DNA from 2 places in the Massilia sp. SYSU DXS3249 genome. Region 2 is predicted to be linked to the other one. Evidence: predicted binding sites of a transcription regulator. Region 2 holds the regulator's gene; the other holds the start of a gene.
What was found. Region 2 encodes HrcA, which represses chaperone genes, less so after heat shock. Its sites were predicted from a motif close to TTAGCACTCNNNNNNNNNGAGTGCTAA; they were not measured.

Region 1 (10,037 bases), on a different contig from region 2:
GAAGTGGCGCTGCAGCGCGCCCAGCGCAATGCCCAGGGCATCGCCCTGATGTTCCTCGACGTCGACCATTTCAAGCAGGTCAACGATACCCTCGGCCATGCCGCGGGCGACGCGGTCCTGCACGAATTCGCCCGGCGCATCAAGGGCGCGGTGCGCATGACCGACACGGCCTGCCGCCTGGCGGGCGACGAGTTCACCGTCATCCTCGAAGGCCTGAAGTCGCCCGACGAGGCCACGCTGGTCGCCAGCAAGATCCTGAAGGCCTTCGAGCATCCCTTCGTGCTGGAAGCGGGCGAACGGATGGTCACGACCAGCATCGGCGTCGCCTACACGGACAGCTTCCCGGTCGATGCCTCGGTCCTCGGCAGCGAAGCGGACAAGGCCTTGTATGCCGCAAAAAGCGCGGGCCGGCGCTGCTTCGCGCTGTCCACGCTGGCCGCCGACGGCGCGGCCGTGCTGGCGGCGGCGGGCTGACGCGCCTGCCTTAAGAGCGCCTAACAAAACCGTCAGGGCAAGGCGCGGCGTCGAAGACAGTACGCGTGTACGGCGAGACGCTGCAACGCAGCCATGGCGGTTTTGTTAGGCGCTCTTACTGCGCCGCCTTCCAGAACATGTAGGCGGCCAGCGCATACAGGATCACCGCAAACACCTTCTGCAGCTGGCGCACCTCCATCCGGTGCGCGGTGCGCGCCCCCAGCGGCGCCATGGTCATGCTGGCCGCCACGATGATCAACAGGGCCGGCACGTAGATGAAGCCGAGCGAATACTCCGGCAGTCCCGGCTCGCCCCAGCCATAGAAGATGTTGGCCAGGGTGCCGGCCAGCGCGATCGGGAACCCGAGCGCGGCGCTGGTGGCCACCGCATTGTGGATGCGCACGTTACACCAGGTCATGAAGGGAACGGAGATGAAGCCGCCGCCCGCCCCCACCAGCCCGGACAGGATGCCGATCAGGCCGCCCGTGGCGAACATGCCCGGCGTGCCCGGCAAGTCGCGCGCCGCCGCCGGCTTCTTGTTGACCAGCATTTGCGTAGCGGAGAAGGCGACGAAGATGCCGAAGAAGAAAGCCAGCGCCGAGGAATTCATCTGCTTGCCGATCCACGGCCCGATCATGGAGCCGACCACGATTCCCGGCGCCAGCAGTTTTACGACATGCCAGAGCACCGCCCCATGCTTGTGGTGGGCGCGCACCGAGGACAGCGAGGTGAACATGATGGTGGCGAGCGAGGTCGCGATCGCCATGTGCACCACCAGCGCGTCCGGCACGCCGCGCGCCGTGAAAATCATGGTAATGAAAGGCACCAGCACCATGCCGCCGCCGATGCCGAGCAGCCCGGCGGCGAAACCGCCAAAGGCGCCCATGGCCAGCAGGGCCAGGATCAGCAAGGGGTCCATGCGCCCTCCCTGGCGAAGAGGTGGACGGACGTGCTGGACAGGGGACAGGATGCCATCGACAAAGCGCTTACCTCGAAACGGATGAGGAACAGAGTCTAGTCGATGGCCGGTGAAAAGTCGAAGCGCGCAGCGCGTGCCGCTGGCTCGTCAGGCACCGCTCTCGACCGGCAGGCGCGCCCCGAGCCAGCCGCTGATCCCGGCCGACATCACGCGCACATCCGTATAGCCCAGCTTTTCGGCGCGGCGCGCCGCATTCGGCGCCTTCCTGCACAGCGGGTTCGAGCAGTAGAACACGAGCGGCGTGGCGCGTTCGGCCGGCAGCAGCGCCGCGTCGAAATCCGGCGCCAGGTTGAGCGCGCCCGGCACGCGCGCCTGCAGCCAGGCATGGCGCGCGTTCATGTCGAGCACGGTGATGCCACCCTGCCCCATGCGTTCGTGCAGCTCGCGCGGCGCGATTCCCTTCAGGCCCATCAGCATTGCGAACATGGCCCGCTCCTTAACCTTGTACGGCGCCGCCGCTGCGCATGCAGCGCAGGACCGCCGCCGCCAGCGCCACGGCCAGGATGGCGCCGCCCACCAGGTGCATCGTCTCCAGCGGCGCGGCCAGGGCCGCCGCCATGTAGCCGAGGCCGCCCAGCACCAGGCTCCAGCCGGCAAAGCGGCGCGCCGCCTGCTCCTGCGCCGGCGAGCAGCGCAGCCGCGCCAGCGCGACCAGGGATTTCGGGATGGCGTTCGCATACACCACGACGACAAAGCCCAGCAGCACCCCGGTCAGGCGCTGCCCCGTCTCCTCGTCCAGGTAGCCGGGCGTGGCCCAGCGCAGGACGGCGGAGGCGGCGAGGATGAACGCGGCGCCGGCAAGCGCGCGCCCCAGTGGGTGAGCCTTCATGGTTTCTCCTGTTTCGATTCGACTTCGGAATGGCCGTCTTCCGGCCGCGTGACCTGCAAACCAAACGCCTGCGCAAAACCCAGCAACGCTTCTTCCAGCACCGACAATTTCAGGCGGTAAGTAACGTTGCGCCCCTGCTTCTCGGCCTCGATCAGCCCGGCGCCCACCAGCACGGCGAAATGGGCCGACATGGTGGGCTTGGAGACGTCGAACATCTCCGCGAGTTCTCCCGCGCCGATGGGTCCGGCTTGCAGCAGCTGCAGGACTTTACGGCGGGTCGGATCGGACAAGGCTTTGAATACGGTGCTCATGAAACGATTATTAGCTAATCATCTAACTATTGCAAGCGATTTCGGCGCGGTCGCCGCCGATGGCTGCGACGGCCATCTCCGCTGTCGTGCTAGTCTGGAACCGGGTACGAATACAGGAGGCGTTCTTGTTCGAACAGGTCGAAGAAAGCGTGCGCTCGTCCGTGGAATGGCTTAGGCTGCTCGTCGAAGCGCTGGGTGCGCTCGTCATTGCCGCCGGCGTCGTGGTAGTCATCGTCGCGCTGCTGCGCCACATGCTGTTCGACCGGGGCGGCAGCTTCATCCCGATCAGGCTGTCGTTCGCGCGGCACCTGACGCTGGCCCTCGAACTGCAGCTGGCCGCCGACATCCTGTCGACTTCGGTCGCGCCGACCTGGGACCGGATCGGCAAGCTGGCGGCCATCGCCGTGATCCGGACCGCCCTGAACTACTTCCTCAACAAGGAGCTGCAGGCGGAAAGCGACACGGCCAAGGCGGGCAAGGCCAGGGGCCGCCCGGCCGCCGAATGAGGGTGCGGACCCGCTTCTCCGCGCCGCGTCCGGTATCATGCAGGCCATGTCCACATCCACACCCAAATCCCCCAGCCTGCTCTTCCTGATCGTTCCGATCGTCGTGCTGGCGATCTTCGGCTTCTTCGGCGCCCGCTACATGCTCAAGACGCATGCGGACAAGACGCTCGACCGGCTCGCCGTCGTCTGGCCCGCCATCGAGAGCATGCCGGAACCGGAACGCGCTTTCCTGGTCGAGCTCGCGCTGATCTGCAACGTGGCCGAGCGCGAGGCCGTGCGCGCGGAAGTCGTCGCCTGCCTGCGCTCGTCCGCCGAAAAAATGACGCCGGCGCCGACCGCGCGGCTCGAGGGCCTGATCAGGCAGGCGCCGGCCCAGCGCTGACGAGGAGATGGTGCGGGCGATTCAGCCCGGATCGCGCAGCAGCTGGAGAATGCGCTTCCATTGTCCCGGCGTGACGGGCGAAATGGAAAGTCGGCTGCCTTTCTGGAGCAATACCATGTCTTCGAGTTCGGGAACCGTGCGCATTTCCGCCAGCGGCAAATAGCGGCCCTGCTCTTTTGCGCGCACGTCCACGGAAATCCAGCGCGGTTGTTCGCGCGTCGCTTTCGGGTCGAAGTATTTGCCGGCGCTATCGAACTGGGTGGCGTCCGGATACGGCGTGCTGGCCACTTCCGCAATGCCGGCGACACCGGGAACGGCGCAACTGGAGTGATAAAACAGGATGCCGTCGCCGACCTGCATTGCATCGCGCATGAAATTACGCGCCTGATAATTGCGCACGCCGAACCAGGCCACGGTCTGCCCGGGCGCGGCGCGAACGTCGTCGAAACTGACTTCATCCGGCTCGGATTTCATCAACCAGTAAGGCATCGATCCTGCTCCAATGTTTAAAAACCGCGGGCACCGCCGAAAAGCGTGCGCGCATAAAAAAACGGCTGCGTGCCGATGGCCGCAACCGCTTTTGTGGAATAGAGCCCCGCCTGTGCCGTTTTTTGCCGGCATCCCGAACCTGATGGCTCAAGGTGGTCACAGTCAATTCAATTTCGGGTTCGTCGAACTAGCGACGCTCACGCCCACCGAACATATCCCGCAACCTATGCATGTAAATGGTTCAAGGAATATATGGCAATCTCGAACACCGCAGGGTGCCTCGCAGTTTACTCGCTTGAACCGGCATGTCAAACGAATTTGACCGGTCAGGACGGATTTTGTTGCGGTGCGAGGGCAGCGTCGAGCACGGTGTGCATCGCCTCGATTTTTTGCTTGACTTCCAGCATCGTCATGTCCGACAGCGGACCTTGCGGCGACTTGACCGACAGGAATTCCGCAGCGACGCTGAGCGCGGCCATGACGGCGATGCGGTCGTTGCCCTTCACCTTGCCGGAGTCGCGCAGCGCGATCATCTTGCCGTCGAGGTAGCGCACGGCGTCGCGCAGCGTGGCCTGCTCGCCTTCCTTGCAGGCCAGGCGGTAGGGCTGGCCCATGATCGTGACGTCAAGGTAGATCATCGGGCGGCCTCGGTGTGCATGGGTTCGTCGTCTTCTGCGCCATCGGCTTCGGCATCGCCGGCCTCATCGCTCTCAGGCGCGGGCAATTGCGCGATGACCGCCTCGATGCGGTTCTGGGCCTCGACCAGGCGCTCGACGAGCGCCGTGTTCACTTCGTTGAGCAGCACGTTAGTCTGAAGCAACTGCGCATTCTCGTTGCGCAGCGTCCCGACCAGCGCTGCAAGCTGCTCGATTTTGTCGGATAGGTCTTGGAATTCGGAAATCATTCGTAACTATAGGTCCGTTCTGGTTGGACAGTCAACATGATAGCGTACGATGCAGCAGGCCCTCGGCTCGCGTGAGCTTGCCCGGACACACGCATCTTCCTTATGCAATTTGCATCCCTCTGAAGATTTCGTCAAACATTTTGATCGCGATCAATTCCCAGCCAACGGTGCGTCAAGCCTTCTCCCTTCGGTGCTAGTCTCTCCGCTTTGTGCCTGCGCCATGGTCACTCGGCAAGCCAGTCGCGCTTGAGCTGACGCAAACGGCAACAGTTAAATAAGCAACATGGCGTCTTGAAATAGGCAGATGTCGTCCCTATAATTAGCACTCGTTAGTAGAGAGTGCTAACAACTCTTTCAAGCCGCAGCGCACGTCGCGATGTGGCCACAACGCAAACAAAAGCTAGTCCAAACCACTGAATAAGGAGTTTTGCATGAACCTTCGCCCTCTGCACGATCGCGTTATCGTGAAGCGTCTCGACCAGGAAACCAAGACTGCCTCCGGCCTGATCATCCCTGATGCAGCCGCCGAGAAGCCGGACCAGGGCGAGATCCTCGCCGTCGGCAATGGCAAAGTCCAGGACAACGGTCAGCTGCGTGCACTGGAAGTCCAGGTTGGCGACCGCGTCCTGTTCGGCAAGTATTCGGGCCAGACCGTCAAGGTCGACGGCCAGGAACTGCTGGTGATGCGCGAAGAAGACATCATGGCCGTGCTGGTCAAGTAATCCTCCCCCAGAACATCTACCGAATAAACGGAGAAATACAAAATGGCAGCTAAAGAAGTAATTTTCGGCGACGCAGCGCGCGCCAAGATGGTTGAAGGCGTCAACATCCTCGCCAACGCAGTCAAGGTCACCCTGGGCCCGAAAGGCCGCAACGTCGTGCTGGACCGCTCGTTCGGCGCCCCGACCGTCACCAAGGACGGCGTCTCGGTCGCGAAAGAGATCGAACTCAAAGACAAGCTCATGAACATGGGCGCGCAGATGGTCAAGGAAGTCGCCTCTAAAACCAGCGACAACGCCGGCGACGGCACCACCACCGCGACCGTGCTGGCACAAGCCATCGTGCGCGAAGGCATGAAGTTCGTTGCCGCCGGCATGAACCCGATGGACCTGAAGCGCGGCATCGACAAGGCTGTTGCAGCCACCGTCGAAGAGCTGGCCAAGATCGCCAAGCCATGCACCACCTCGAAGGAAATCGCGCAAGTCGGCGCCATCTCCGCGAACTCGGACTACTCGATCGGCGAGCGCATCGCTGAAGCGATGGAAAAGGTCGGCAAGGAAGGCGTCATCACCGTCGAAGACGGCAAGTCGCTGAACGACGAACTCGACATCGTCGAAGGCATGCAGTTCGACCGCGGCTACCTGTCGCCTTACTTCATCAACAACCCGGACAAGCAAGTCGCCATCCACGACAATCCGTTCGTCCTGCTGTGCGACAAGAAGATCTCGAACATCCGTGACCTGCTGCCGGTGCTGGAGCAGGTTGCCAAGGCCGGCCGTCCGCTGGTGATCATCGCCGAAGACATCGAAGGCGAAGCGCTGGCGACCCTGGTCGTCAACAACATCCGCGGCATCCTGAAGACCGTTGCTGTGAAAGCCCCAGGCTTCGGCGACCGTCGCAAGGCCATGCTGGAAGACATCGCTGTCCTGACCGGCGGCCAGGTGATCGCCGAAGAAGTCGGCCTGACCCTGGAAAAGGTCACCCTGGCTGAACTGGGCCAGGCCAAGCGCGTCGAAGTCGGCAAGGAAAACACCATCATCATCGACGGCGCCGGCGCCGCGGAATCGATCGAAGCACGCGTCAAGCAAGTGCGCATCCAGATCGAAGAAGCGACCTCGGACTACGACCGCGAGAAGCTGCAAGAGCGCGTGGCCAAACTGGCCGGCGGCGTTGCCGTGATCAAGGTCGGCGCTGCCACCGAAGTCGAAATGAAGGAAAAGAAAGCCCGCGTGGAAGACGCGCTGCACGCTACCCGCGCAGCCGTTGAAGAAGGCATCGTGCCAGGCGGCGGCGTCGCCCTGCTGCGTGCCCGCGCCAACCTGCAAGTGCAAGGCGACAATCCTGACCAGGAAGCCGGCATCAAGATCGTCCTGCGCGCCATGGAAGAGCCGCTGCGCATGATCGTCCAGAACGCCGGCGAAGAAGCATCGGTCGTCGTCGCAGGCGTCCTGGCCGGCCAGGGCAACTACGGCTACAACGCCGCCAACGGCACCTATGGCGACATGGTCGAAATGGGCGTGCTGGACCCAGCCAAGGTCACCCGTTCGGCCCTGCAGAACGCAGCGTCGATCGCCGGCCTGATGCTGACCACCGACTGCATGGTGTCGGAACTGGCTGAAGACAAGCCAGCCGGCGGCATGGGCGGTATGGGTGGCATGGGCGGCATGGGCGGTATGGACGGCATGATGTAATTGCCGGTCCGCCCAGGGGAGCGCCGGTTCGCCGGCACCCTGTGCAAAATCAAGCCTGCAAGGTTCGCCTTGCAGGCTTTTTTACTTTTGGAGAATGCAATGCCTACAGTAGACGCAGACGACCTCGAAGACGCCGTGTTGATCGTGTCCGAATCGGGAACCCCGGATAAAGCCTGGGTGTCCCTCGATACGGGCCAGGTGCATATCCGCTCGGAGCTGTTCGCCGGGGAATCGGCCCCGCTGCCGGACGATATCGACAGCTCGCCACGCTACGTCCCGGTTCCGCACATGCGCACGCTGAACCTCGGACTCGAACTGGTGTTCGATTTCGCCGACGCCGCCATGGAAAAGGATGCCGACCGGGTGCGCCAGATGTTCAGGCGCCCGGACGCCTACCGCCATTTCAGCGAGCTGGTCGGGGAACGCGGCCTGACCGACCGCTGGCACGATTTCCGCGAGGCGCAGACGCGCGCGGTGCTGGCCGGATGGTGCGCGGAGCATGGCTTGCAGCTGGGCTGAAGCCTGCCTGCCTGCCCTGCCGCGTCCAACCGTGCGCAGGGGTCGCGCGCAAGCGCCGCATACTGTCTGCCTCGACTTCCCGCACAGGAGCAGCCATGTCAACAGTCAACCTGGATGAACTCGAACAGGCGGCCATGAGGGTCGAGGATGGCGGCGGCGCGGTCACGGCCATGGTGGCGCGCGACACCGGCATGATCCACCTCCTGAACGACGAGTACATGGACGAGGAGGCGCCGATGCCCTCGGCCTCCGGCGAGGACGCGCGCTACGTGACTGTGCCGCCCGCCGGCACGCTCGGCATCGGCGACGAGCTCGTGCTGCGCTTTGCCGCTACCCACCTGCCCGAGGACCAGTCCCTGGTGCGCGGCCTGTTCAGCGACCGGGACATCGAGGGCTTTGCGTGCCTGCTGGAAGAGCGTGGCGCGGGGGAAGCCTGGGAACGCTTTCGCGAGGATGCCACCCGGACCGCGCTGCGCCGCTGGTGCGAGGACAATGGTTTGCAGGCGGAGGACTGAACGCCGGGTACGACCTACTTGCCCGCCCGCGCCCTGAACCGGGCCAGCTCCTCCTTTAAATACGCCGCGCTGGCTACCGCCTGCCCTCCCCCGCACCGGACCTGGTAAAGCGCATCGGTTCTTTCCAGGTTGGGCACGCCCCAAGTCTAGCACCCCGCCTTCACGATTCGGCCCGCACACCTTGCAGCAGCGCTCCGATCGCGCCGTGGGCGCGCGACTTAACAGACGCGGCCGCGCACCAGGCCTATCGTCCCCGCTCCATTTCCAGAGGAGCGAACATGATCAAGGTCACCGGCTATGCGGCGAAGCACTCCTTCAGCCGCCTGAAACCCCACGTATTCGAGCGCGAGGAAGCGGGGGCGCACGAAGTCGAAATCGAGGTGCTGTACTGCGGCGTCTGCCACTCGGACATCCACCAGGTGAAGAACGAGTGGTCGAACACCGTCTATCCCTGCGTGCCCGGCCACGAGATCGTCGGCCGCGTCACCAAAGCCGGATCGGCGGTCACGCGCCATTCCGTGGGCGATCTGGTCGGCGTCGGCTGCATGATCGACAGCTGCGGCCAGTGCGAAGCGTGCCAATGCGGCGACCAGAACTACTGCGGGAGCCCGAACAGCTGGCTGGCCACCTACAACGGCCCCCTGCTGCCGAAATCGAAGGCCGGCGAAAACATCTACGGCCGCGACAACACCTTCGGCGGCTATTCCAACCTGCTGGTGGTGAAGGAAGACTTCGTGCTGAAGATTCCGGCGAAGCTGCGCCCGGAAGTGGCGGCGCCTATCCTGTGCGCCGGCGTCACCACGTATTCGCCGATGAAACGCTGGGGCGTCAAGGCCGGCGACAAGGTCGGCGTGATCGGCATGGGCGGTCTGGGCCACATGGCGGCCAAGCTGGCCAGGGCGATGGGCGCCGAGGTGACGCTGTTCACAACGACCAAGGAGAAAATCGAGGAGGCGGAAAAGCTGGGCTTCAAGGCCGTGCTGGAAAAGGACAAGAAGGCCCTTGAGGAGCTGGCGATGAGCTTCGACTTCATCCTCTCGACGGTGCCGGAAAAGCACGACCTGAATCCCTTCGTCGAACTGCTCAAGCGCGACCGCGTGCTGTGCGTGGTCGGCGCGCTCGAGCCGCTTGCGCCGACGGACAACATGCAGCTGGCCATGAAGCGCCGTTCGGTGGCCGGTTCGCTGATCGGCAACCTAGCTGAAACCCAGGAAGTGCTGGATTTCTGCGCAGAGCACGGCATCGGGCCGGAGATCGAGATGATCCGCATCCAGGAGGTGAACGACGCCTATAAAAAGGTGGAAAAGGGAGACGCACGCTTCCGCTATGTGATCGACATGGCGTCGCTGAAGGAAGAGATCGAGGGCGAGGGCTGAGCCGGCCGCCTATGATTGCCGGGCGGCCACACTTGGGCTAGTATGGCCGCTCGCTTTCACGAGGTACCACATGATCCAACGCGGCCCGTTTTCCGCTCCCGCCCTTCGCCTGCTGGCCTGCTGCGCCGCCTTCGCCGCCTTTCTTGGCGGCTGCAAGGACAAAGAAGTTCCGCCGCCGGCGCCGCCGAAACCCGCCGCCGTCCAGCCCAAGCCGGCGCCCGCGCTGACGAAGGAACAGGCGATGGCCGCCCTGCTGGCGCTGCCGGAAGTGAAGGCCTGGTCGGGCGAGATCGAAAAGCGCTCGCGCGGCAAGGCGCACGGCGCCATCATCGAAGACGACCC
Region 2 (10,037 bases):
GGAAGGGTAATCCCGTGGCGGCACCGCTCGGCGCACGTCCGACACTGGCGCTGACGGTCGGCGAGCCTGCCGGCATCGGCCCCGAAATCGCCATCCGCGCGGCCTGGGCCCTGCGCGAGGCCGCCAACTGCGTGCTGGTCGGCGACGCCGCCTTCCTGGCGCTGACTGCCAGCCTGATCGACCCTGCCATCCGCCTGTCGGCCCTGTCGACCCAGGCGCTGAGGAACGGCGGCCTGCCGCACTTCGGCCGCGAGCGCCTGGCCGTGATCGACGTGCCGCTCGCCGCCCACGTGGTGCCCGGCCGGCTCGACGCCCAGAACGGCCGCGCCGTGCTGGCCACGCTCGACCTGGCGATCGAGGGCGTGGGCGCAGGCTGGTTCGACGCCATCGTCACCGCGCCCCTGCAAAAAAGCACGATCAACGACGCCGGCATCGCGTTTTCCGGCCATACCGAATACCTGGCCGAGAAGACCGGCACGCCTCGCGTCGTGATGATGCTGGCGGGCCAGCCGGCCAACGATCAAGCCTATCTGCGGGTGGCGCTGGCAACCACCCACCTGCCGCTGAAGGACGTGCCGGCCGCGATCACGATGGACGGCCTGGCGCAGGTGCTCGACATCCTGCACGCCGACCTGCGTTCCAAATTCGGCATCGCCGCGCCGCGCATCCTGGTGACCGGCCTGAACCCGCATGCGGGAGAGAATGGCTACCTCGGACGCGAGGAGATCGAGGTCATCGAGCCGGCGCTGGCAAGCGCCCGCGCACGCGGCATCGACGCCCGCGGGCCTTATCCGGCCGACACCCTGTTCCAGCCGAAATACCTGCAGGACGCGGACTGCGTGCTGGCGATGTACCACGACCAGGGGCTGCCCGTGCTCAAGCACGCGACCTTCGGGCGCGGCATCAACGTCACGCTCGGCCTGCCGCTGATCCGCACCTCGGTCGACCACGGCACGGCGCTCGACCTGGCCGCGCGCGGCCTCGGCCTGGCCGACTGCGGCAGCATGGAAGAGGCGATCCGCGCCGCCGTGCACATGGTCACGGCCAGTCGCGCCGCCGCTGCCTAAACCTATTCAACGAAAGCACCAATGAAACACGTCGCACGCAAGCGCTTCGGCCAGAACTTCCTGACCGACGACCATGTCCTGAACAGCATCATCGACGCCATCGAGCCGCGCCGCGGCGAAACGATGGTCGAGATCGGGCCGGGCCTGGCGGCGATGACGGCGCTGCTGCTCAAGCAACTGGACCACATGCACGTGGTCGAACTCGACCGCGACCTGGTGGCGCGCCTGGAAAAATCCTATCCGCGCGAAAAGCTCACCATCCATTCCGGCGACGCCCTGAAATTCGATTACGCGTCGATTCCGGTAGCGGAAGGGAAAAAGCTGCGCGTGGTCGGCAACCTGCCGTACAACATCTCGAGCCCGCTGCTGTTCCACCTGGCCGAGTTCGCGCACCTGGTCGAGGACCAGCACTTCATGCTGCAAAAGGAAGTGGTCGAGCGCATGGTGGCCGAGCCGGGCACCAAGGCCTATGGCCGCCTGTCGGTGATGCTGCAATGGCGCTACGACATGGCGCTGCTGTTCATCGTGCCGCCGACCGCCTTCGACCCGCCGCCGCAAGTCGACTCGGCCATCGTGCGCATGGTCCCGACCCGGCGCCCGCTCGCCGCCGACGGCCCGACCCTGGAAGCGGTGGTGCAGAAGGCCTTCTCCCAGCGCCGCAAGGTGATCCGCAACTGCGTGGCCGGCATGTTCACCGAACAGCAGCTGGTCGACGCCGGCATCGATCCGGGCAGCCGCCCGGAGACGGTCAGCCTGGAACAATACGTGGCGCTGGCGAATATCCTCAAGCCGGTGTAAGGGTTTGTAGGGTGGACTCCCGAGTCCACGCGGTCGTACTTATGCGTGTCGCAGCGTTTCAGGGAACCTCCACGTCGCCGGATCGGATTGACGCCGCATCTGCTCATTTATTGCATACGCGTGGACTCGGGAGTCCACCCTACGGATAGATAACGCCCCTACCTCATCCGTGACGCACCGCACCATCGTGCGTAAACACGGTATATCGCCCCTCCGCGCGCTTCATCGCGCGCTTTTTGCAGTTCGTCGCAACCCGATGGAAGCCCTCCGACCCGGTTGCTAAAGTACTCCCATCGAAAGCCCAAACGCACTCGGCGCAGGGCACAACACTCACCCAAGGGAGTACTGAAATGAACATCCTCAAACACATGGAAGCCCTGTTCGTCGTTGCCGCACTGGTCGTGGGCGTCAGCACCTATGCGAGTGCCGAGAGCTACAAGGCGCAAGTGCGCGCCGATGCGATGGTGGCGGTCGGCAGCGAAAAAGTGGCCGTGGTGAAGGTCAGCGCCAAGCGCCTGTCGGCCTGAACCAGAGGCGGCTGAAGCGCTCTGCCGGCAACGGAATGAAAACGCGGGCAAAAAAAAGCCCGCCGTTGCGGGCGGGCTAAATCCAATTCTTTTCTGAGGAGAGTTGGAGGAGACAGAAGCATTATGCTGCGCCACAACATATAAGTCTAATTTTCTTTTGGAATGGTCGACATGCGTGTGGCGAATATCTGTCCCTAGGCTTCCGGCGTGCAGACGACGGCAATGTTGTTGACCGGATCGTCTTGCATGGTGCCTGCACCGTTAGTGACACTGCAATTGAGACCAGCAGGCTCTTCCACTACCGTCACGCCATAAGTCTGGTTGTACACCACCTCTTCCGGGAAGATAAAGCTGGTGGCATTCGCAGCCACGGTCAAAGGGGCACTGGCGCTGCCGTTGGTCAGCTTGAGTCCCTCTGCCGTCAGGCCGCTCACCGTGCCGCCGATCGTGTTGCTGACCAGCGCGCAGGAAATGACGGCGTTGATGGTGGACAGGCGGCCTGCCGTATCGGTGGTGCCGCCGTTCTGCACGCAGACCTGGTGCGGAGGCGAAGCCTTGATGGTGACGTCGTAGGGATCGCCGTAGTCGACCTGGTTCTTGAAGGCGTAGGTGACGTTTTTCGGCGTGCGCGTGACGACGCCAGTCGCCGTGTTCGTCGTTTCGTCGTAGCCGGCTTGCGCGATCGGCAGGTCTTCGCCATTGTTCGACAGCACCAGTCCCGGATACTCCAGGCCGGTGACGACGCCGCCGATCGTGTAGGTCGAGGTGCCGCCGCCGCAGGCGCTCAGGCCGGCGGCCAGCGCCAGGGTCAGCGCCGACAGCGCCAGGGTCGATTTCTTCAAATTAGCCTCCAGAATCATGGGGTGCAGCGTACGACGATGTCCGTGACATTGCTCGATGGCATTTTTTCACGGCTGCCGTTTTCCACGGTACAGTTCGGTCCGCCCGGCGTCGGCAGCACGGTCACGCCGTAGGGCGATTCTTCCGATACCTTGGCCATCTTGAATTCGGTGGCATTCGCCGGGATCTCGACACGGTCGGTACCGTTGACGAGCACGAGGCCGGTCCGGTTGCCCAGGCCGACGATCGAGCCGCCCAGGTCCCATTTGCGGATCGTGCAGGTAACAAACACGTTGGAGACGTTGAAGACGGCGCGGCCGGTGCCGTTGGTCACCACGCAGTCTTCGATTTTTTCGACGTTCGGCGGAACGCTCTTGACCTTGACGTCATAGCGCGAATCCGTTTCCACGAGGTCCTTGAAGAGGAAAGAGCCGGACGTGGGGACTTCGAGGTCGGAGCCGCCATTGAGCGTCAGCACCAGGCCGGCCTTGGTGACACCGGTCGCCTGGCCGCCGACATATATATCGCCGTCGCCGCCGCCGCAGGCGGACAGGCCCAGCGCGCATGCCAGCGCGATGCCGGCACGCAGGGGGGAACGAATCATCATTTCTCCAAATAAAAAGGGAAGGGGCTGGCGCGCAAGCGGGTGCGCCACGCCGCACGGTAGAAGTTTGCCCATCATTTTAGAGCATTTGACAAGGCCCGGGCTCTTTGCGCTTTGTATCACGGTGTAACGCGCCTCTCCACGCAGGGGCCGTCCGCTAGCCGGGCGCGTTTGCATTTCGCCGCTGGCCTCGCTATGCTTGGGTCGCCCCCACTTGGGTGGTCCCCTCAACGCACTCACGATGACGCCCTCCCACCGCCGCCCCTGGCCCAAAGCCGTCCTGTTCGACCTCGACGACACCTTGTGGCCCATCGCTCCCGTGATCCTGCAGGCCGAGCAGACCCTGTTCGCGTGGCTTGCCAACAACGTGCCGCGGGTGGCGGAGCGCTTCACCATCGACAGCCTGCGCCAGGCCCGCCTGGAGCTCCTGGCGAGAAAACCCGAGTTCCAGCTCGACCTGGGCGCGCTGCGGCGTGCCGGCCTGGTGGCGGCCTTCGAACAGGCCGGCGAGGACGCGGCCAAAGTCGAGCTGGCCATGATCGAATTCTTCGCCGCGCGCAATGCCGTGATTCCTTACGACGACGTGCTGCCGGGCCTGCTGCGCCTGAAAGGGCGGGTGCTGATCGGATCGGTCACGAACGGCAACGCCGACCTGCAGACGATCGGCCTGGCCCACCATTTCCACGCCTCGGTGTCGGCGCCGGCCTTCGGGCGCGCCAAGCCGGACCCGGCGATCTTCCATGCCGCCCTCGACGCGCTCGGCGTGGCGCCCCACGAGGCGGTGTATGTCGGGGACGACCTGGTGCTCGACGTGCAGGGCGCCCAGCGCGCCGGGATGCGGGGCGTCTGGATGAACCGCACCGCCAGCCGGCGCCACCTGGAGGAGGGCATCGAGCCGGATGCGATCGTGTCGGACTTCGATGCCTTGCTTGCCTGGCTCAAGCGCGAACACGCCTGAGAGCGGCGCTCTGAGCGCACAGAGCGCGGGCGAACGTGCATAATAGGTACAGAACCATTCTGCCCGTTTTCTTCCCCATGCAACTTGAACCCCGTGCCCAAACCCTCCTGAAAGCCCTGGTCGAGCGCTACATCGCCGATGGCCAGCCGGTCGGGTCGCGCGCGCTCTCGAAGATCTCGGGCCTCGACCTGTCCCCGGCCACGATCCGCAACATCATGGCCGACCTCGAGGAAATGGGCTACGTCGCCAGTCCCCACACCTCGGCCGGCCGCGTGCCCACGCCGCGCGGCTACCGCCTGTTCGTCGACACCCTGCTGACGGTCCAGCACCTGGACGGACAGCACGGCGTCGATCCCGAGCGCATGCGCCTGGCCTGCCAGCAACCGCAAAAGACCATTGCCAGCGCGGCGCAGATGCTGTCGTCCCTGACGCAGTTCGCCGGCGTGGTGCAGAGCCCGCGCCGCGAATCCGTGTTCCAGCAGATCGAATTCCTGCGCCTGTCCGAGCGCCGCATTTTATTGGTGATCGTCGACCCGCGCGGCGACGTGCAGAACCGCCTGCTGCTGACCGAGGTCGACTACACCCCGGCGCAACTGGTGCAGTCGGCCAATTACCTGAACCAGAATTACGCCGGCCTGACCTTCGACGAAGTGCGCCGGCGCCTGGGCAGCGAACTGCGCCAGCTGCGCGACGACATCGGCGGCCTGATGCAGACGGCCGTGGAAGCCGGCACCGAGGCGATGGCCGAGCAGGGCGACGGCATGGTCATTTCCGGCGAACGCAACCTGCTGTCGGTGTCCGACCTGTCCTCGAACATGAGTTCGCTGCGCCAGCTGTTCGAGATGTTCGAGCAAAAGACCGGGCTGATGCAGCTGCTCGACGTGTCGAGCAAGGCCGGCGGCGTGCAGATTTTTATCGGCGGCGAATCGAAACTGGTGCCGATGGACGAAATGAGCGTGGTCACCGCACCTTACGAGGTCAACGGCAAGATCGTCGGCACCCTCGGCGTGATCGGCCCGACCCGCATGGCCTACGAGCGCGTGATCCCGATCGTGGATATCACGGCCAAGCTGCTGTCGAATGCGCTGAGTCATTCGTAGGGTGGGCACCCCGTGCCCACGCGGAATGGTGATCATTGTTGACTGGATCGCCGTGCATCGTTAACGCTTGTATTCTTCGGGGTGTTTTTAAACGGGCGTTAACGCAATACCGTGGCTGACGCTACCGCCATTCACCGTTCCGCGTGGGCACGGGGTGCCCACCCTACAACTATGCAGCAACAAAAAACGGCGCCCTCGGCGCCGTTCTTCATTGCGAAGTAACCCGATCAGTTATTACCCCGATGCGGGCAAGCCGGCTTGACGCAATTGCCGTAGATCGCCAGCGCGTGCTCGGCGATCTTGAAGCCGCGTTCGACGGCGACCTTGTGCTGGCGCGATTCGATTTCCTCGTCGAAGAATTCTTCGACATGGCCGCAGTCGAGGCAGACCAAGTGGTCGTGATGCGAACCGGCGTTCAGCTCATAAATCGCCTTGCCGGTTTCGAAGTGGTTGCGGTTGAGCAGGCCGGCCTGCTCGAACTGGGTCAGCACCCGATAGACGGTCGCCAGGCCGACGTCCATGTTCTCGGCCAGCAGGATTTTATAGACGTCTTCCGCCGTCAGGTGGCGCACTTCGCTGTTCTGGAAAATTTCGAGGATTTTCAGGCGAGGCAAAGTCGCCTTCAGGCCGCTCGCCTTCAGGTCGGTCGGTTTGTTACTCATGTTTGTTACTCGTAGATGGGCGGAGTGCTTTATGATATAGCGTTTTGGAAGCTCCGCCTAATACGTTTTGAGGTTACTTATGCGCGTCATTGATGCCGTTGTTCATCGTTCCTATGCCCGCGCGACGCTTGCCGCAGGCCTTGCATGCACGCTGCTGCTGTCGGGCTGCGCATCCTGGCGCAACCAGACCCGGCCCGCCGCGCCGGTGAGCACGTCCGCGCAAGCCGTGGAAGCCGATGCCGACAAGTCGGCCGCGCTGGCCAATGCGGGTGCGCAAACGACCCAGGTCACCAAGCTGCAGAAGTTCCTCTGGATCTTCTCGCCTTACCGTCCGGACATTCAGCAGGGTAACTTCGTCTCGCAGGAAATGCTGAGCCAGCTGAAAGTGGGCCAGACCCGCGACCAGGTGCGCTTCCTGCTGGGTACGCCGCTGCTGACCGACATGTTCCACGCCGACCGCTGGGACTACCCGTTCTATCTCGCGCGCGGCAACGGCGAACTGACCACCAGCCGCGTCACCGTGTATTTCAAGGACGGCGTGGTCGAGCGCTTCGACGGCGGCAACCTGCCGACCGAACGCGAATACATCGCGCGCATCGCCGGCCCGATCAAGACCTCGAAGAAGGCAGCCGCCGCGCCCGTCCGTCCGATCGAGCCGACCACGGCGGCACAGCCAGCAACGTCCACGACCACCCCGTAATTGCTATGAATCACATGAAAATCGCGGTTGCCGGCGCCAGCGGGCGCATGGGCCGCATGCTGATCGAAGCGATCGCCGCCGCCCCCGACGCCCAGCTGTCCGGCGCCCTCGACGTGGCGGCGTCGCCCTTCATCGGCCAGGATGCCGGCGCCTTTTCGGGCCAGCTGACCGGCGTCGCCATCGAGTCCGACCTCGCGCGCGCTCTGGCCGGCGCCGACTGCCTGATCGACTTCACGCGTCCGGAAGGCACGCTCGAGCACCTGAAGTATTGCGCCGCGAACGGCGTCAAGATCGTCATCGGCACCACCGGTTTCGACGACGCCGGCAAGGCCGCGATCCAGGCGGCCGCCGAAAAAACGGCCGTCGTGTTCGCGCCGAACATGAGCGTGGGCGTGAACATCACCCTCAAGCTGCTGGAAATGGCCGCGAAGAGCCTGGCCGAAGGCTACGACATCGAAATCATCGAAGCGCACCACCGCCACAAGGTCGATGCGCCATCGGGCACCGCCTTGAAAATGGGCGAAGTCATTGCCGACGCCCTGGGGCGCGACCTGAAGGAATGCGCCGTCTACGGCCGCGAAGGCGTGACCGGCGAGCGCGATCCCTCGACCATCGGTTTCGCCACCGTGCGCGGCGGCGACATCGTGGGCGACCACACGGTCCTGTTTGCCGGCATCGGCGAGCGCATCGAGATCACCCATAAATCGAGCAGCCGCGTCACCTACGCCCACGGCGCCCTGCGCGGCGCGCGCTTCATCGCCGACAAGGCGAACGGCCTGTACGACATGCAGGACGTGCTCGGCCTGAAAACGGGCGTGAAAGGATAACCATGGCAGTGGCAGAACTGAACGGCGCGGCGATCGTCAACGAAGCGAGCTTCCTGGCCGAGAGCCGCCGCGCATTCGGCTTTCACACGGCGACGGGCGACACCATCGACACCTGGGTCGACTGCCTGAGCTACCTGCGCGACGACGAGAACATGACCAAGTTCCGCCTGCAGCCGGACGAGGTGCTGGAAATCGTCATCACCGACAGCGCCGGCCTGCGCGGCCGCCTGCCGGACCTGGTCGACGAGATCGTGTTCTGCGTCGGCGGCATCAACGAGCGCTACGAAGACTACGGCGAAAAGCCGGCCTTGGAACTGGTTCTTCGTTAAATCATTTGCGTCCGCCCGGCATGGCGTCCTCATCGGACCCGGGCGCGGCGGACCTGCTTTCCATTCCCACTACGTGATGCCGGCGCTGCCGCTGCGCCCGGCGGCGCTCGGCTTCCTGTTCGGTACGCGCCAAGGCGTCCAGGAATTCTGCCAGGAGACTGACGCGTTTCCAGCCCACCCTACGGTCAGCGCCTCTGGCTTGCGCCGGCAAAAGGCGTCCAGTCAGCCCCTTATCGCCTCATCCTGCCCCGCTTCGCCGCAGTGCAAGATGAACCAGTATAATGTTCTGCTCCACCCTCCAAAATTCCGTCCGCAGAACATCATGCAAGATAAATATAGTCCCGCCGAAGTTGAACAGGCCGCACAGGCGTACTGGAAGTCGATCGATGCCTATAAAGCCGTCGAACACGATCCACGTTTCCCTAAGGGCAAGTACTACGCCTGCTCGATGCTGCCTTATCCATCCGGCAAGCTGCACATGGGCCATGTGCGCAACTATACGATCAATGACGTGATGTACCGCTACCTGCGGATGAACGGCTACAACGTGCTGATGCCGATGGGCTGGGATGCCTTCGGCATGCCGGCCGAGAACGCCGCGATGGCGAACAACGTACCGCCGGCCGAGTGGACCTATTCGAACATCGCGCACATGCGCGGGCAGATGGAGTCGATGGGCCTGGCCATCGACTGGTCGCGCGAGATGACCGCCTGCAAGCCGGAATACTACAAGTGGAACCAGTGGATGTTCCTGAAGATGCTCGAGAAAGGCATCATCTACCAGAAGACCGGCACCGTGAACTGGGACCCGATCGACCAGACCGTGCTCGCCAACGAGCAGGTCGTCGACGGCAAGGGCTGGCGTTCCGGCGCGCCGATCGAAAAGCGCGAGATCCCGATGTACTACGTGCGCATCACCGATTACGCCGAGGAGCTGCTCGACTTCGTCGACAACAAGCTGCCGGGCTGGCCGGAGCGCGTGCGCACCATGCAGACCAACTGGATCGGCAAGTCGACCGGTGTGCGCTTCGCCTTTCCGCACGTGGTGATGGACGACGCCGGTGAACTGATCAACGAAGGCAAGCTGTACGTCTTCACCACCCGCGCCGACACCCTGATGGGCGTGACCTTCTGCGCCGTGGCGCCGGAACACGCGCTGGCCCAGCACGCGGCCAGGAACAATCCGGAGCTGGCCGCCTTCATCGCCGAATGCAAGCTCGGTTCCGTCATCGAAGCCGACATGGCGACGATGGAAAAGAAGGGCATGCCGACCGGCCTGTTCGTGACGCACCCGGTGTCGGGCGAGCAGCTGCCGGTCTGGGTCGGCAACTACGTCCTGATCACCTATGGCGACGGCGCCGTGATGGGCGTGCCGGGCCATGACGAGCGCGATTTTGCGTTCGCGAAAAAATACGATCTGCCCATCAAGCAGGTGGTCGAAGTCGAAGGCCAGGCATTCTCGCTCGACGGCTGGCAGGAGTGGTACGGCGACAAGGAAAACGGCCGCGTCATCAACTCGGGCAAGTACGACGGCCTCGATTACATCGCCGCCGTGAACGCGGTCGCGGGCGACCTGGCCGAAAAGGGCCTGGGCGACAAGAAGGTCACCTTCCGCCTGCGCGACT

Region 1: the regulator HrcA is predicted to act here: its motif matches at 5,194-5,220, upstream of groES (co-chaperone GroES).

The regions. Positions count from the first base shown of each region.
Region 1 is NZ_JBSIPX010000002.1:416,356-426,392, forward strand. Features, by position in the region: gene ACWCIA_RS04125 (diguanylate cyclase domain-containing protein) at 1-474, shown strand, start outside; gene ACWCIA_RS04130 (sulfite exporter TauE/SafE family protein) at 590-1,393, opposite strand; gene ACWCIA_RS04135 (rhodanese-like domain-containing protein) at 1,541-1,879, opposite strand; gene ACWCIA_RS04140 (hypothetical protein) at 1,890-2,282, opposite strand; gene ACWCIA_RS04145 (metalloregulator ArsR/SmtB family transcription factor) at 2,279-2,593, opposite strand; gene ACWCIA_RS04150 (DUF1622 domain-containing protein) at 2,719-3,099, shown strand; gene ACWCIA_RS04155 (hypothetical protein) at 3,146-3,481, shown strand; gene ACWCIA_RS04160 (EVE domain-containing protein) at 3,503-3,970, opposite strand; RNA gene ssrS (6S RNA) at 4,070-4,250, opposite strand; gene ACWCIA_RS04170 (cell division protein ZapA) at 4,297-4,608, opposite strand; gene ACWCIA_RS04175 (hypothetical protein) at 4,605-4,874, opposite strand; gene groES (co-chaperone GroES) at 5,306-5,596, shown strand; gene groL (chaperonin GroEL) at 5,639-7,285, shown strand; gene ACWCIA_RS04190 (hypothetical protein) at 7,385-7,804, shown strand; gene ACWCIA_RS04195 (hypothetical protein) at 7,900-8,319, shown strand; gene ACWCIA_RS04200 (NAD(P)-dependent alcohol dehydrogenase) at 8,598-9,695, shown strand; gene ACWCIA_RS04205 (hypothetical protein) at 9,766-10,037, shown strand, end outside.
Region 2 is NZ_JBSIPX010000019.1:16,896-26,932, reverse strand. Features, by position in the region: gene ACWCIA_RS19200 (peptidylprolyl isomerase) at 1-10, shown strand, start outside; gene pdxA (4-hydroxythreonine-4-phosphate dehydrogenase PdxA) at 15-1,067, shown strand; gene rsmA (16S rRNA (adenine(1518)-N(6)/adenine(1519)-N(6))-dimethyltransferase RsmA) at 1,089-1,865, shown strand; gene ACWCIA_RS19185 (hypothetical protein) at 2,216-2,392, shown strand; gene ACWCIA_RS19180 (hypothetical protein) at 2,587-3,234, opposite strand; gene ACWCIA_RS19175 (hypothetical protein) at 3,249-3,836, opposite strand; gene ACWCIA_RS19170 (HAD family hydrolase) at 4,078-4,794, shown strand; gene hrcA (heat-inducible transcriptional repressor HrcA) at 4,872-5,894, shown strand; gene fur (ferric iron uptake transcriptional regulator) at 6,122-6,556, opposite strand; gene ACWCIA_RS19155 (outer membrane protein assembly factor BamE) at 6,636-7,256, shown strand; gene dapB (4-hydroxy-tetrahydrodipicolinate reductase) at 7,262-8,083, shown strand; gene ACWCIA_RS19145 (barstar family protein) at 8,086-8,412, shown strand; gene leuS (leucine--tRNA ligase) at 8,735-10,037, shown strand, end outside.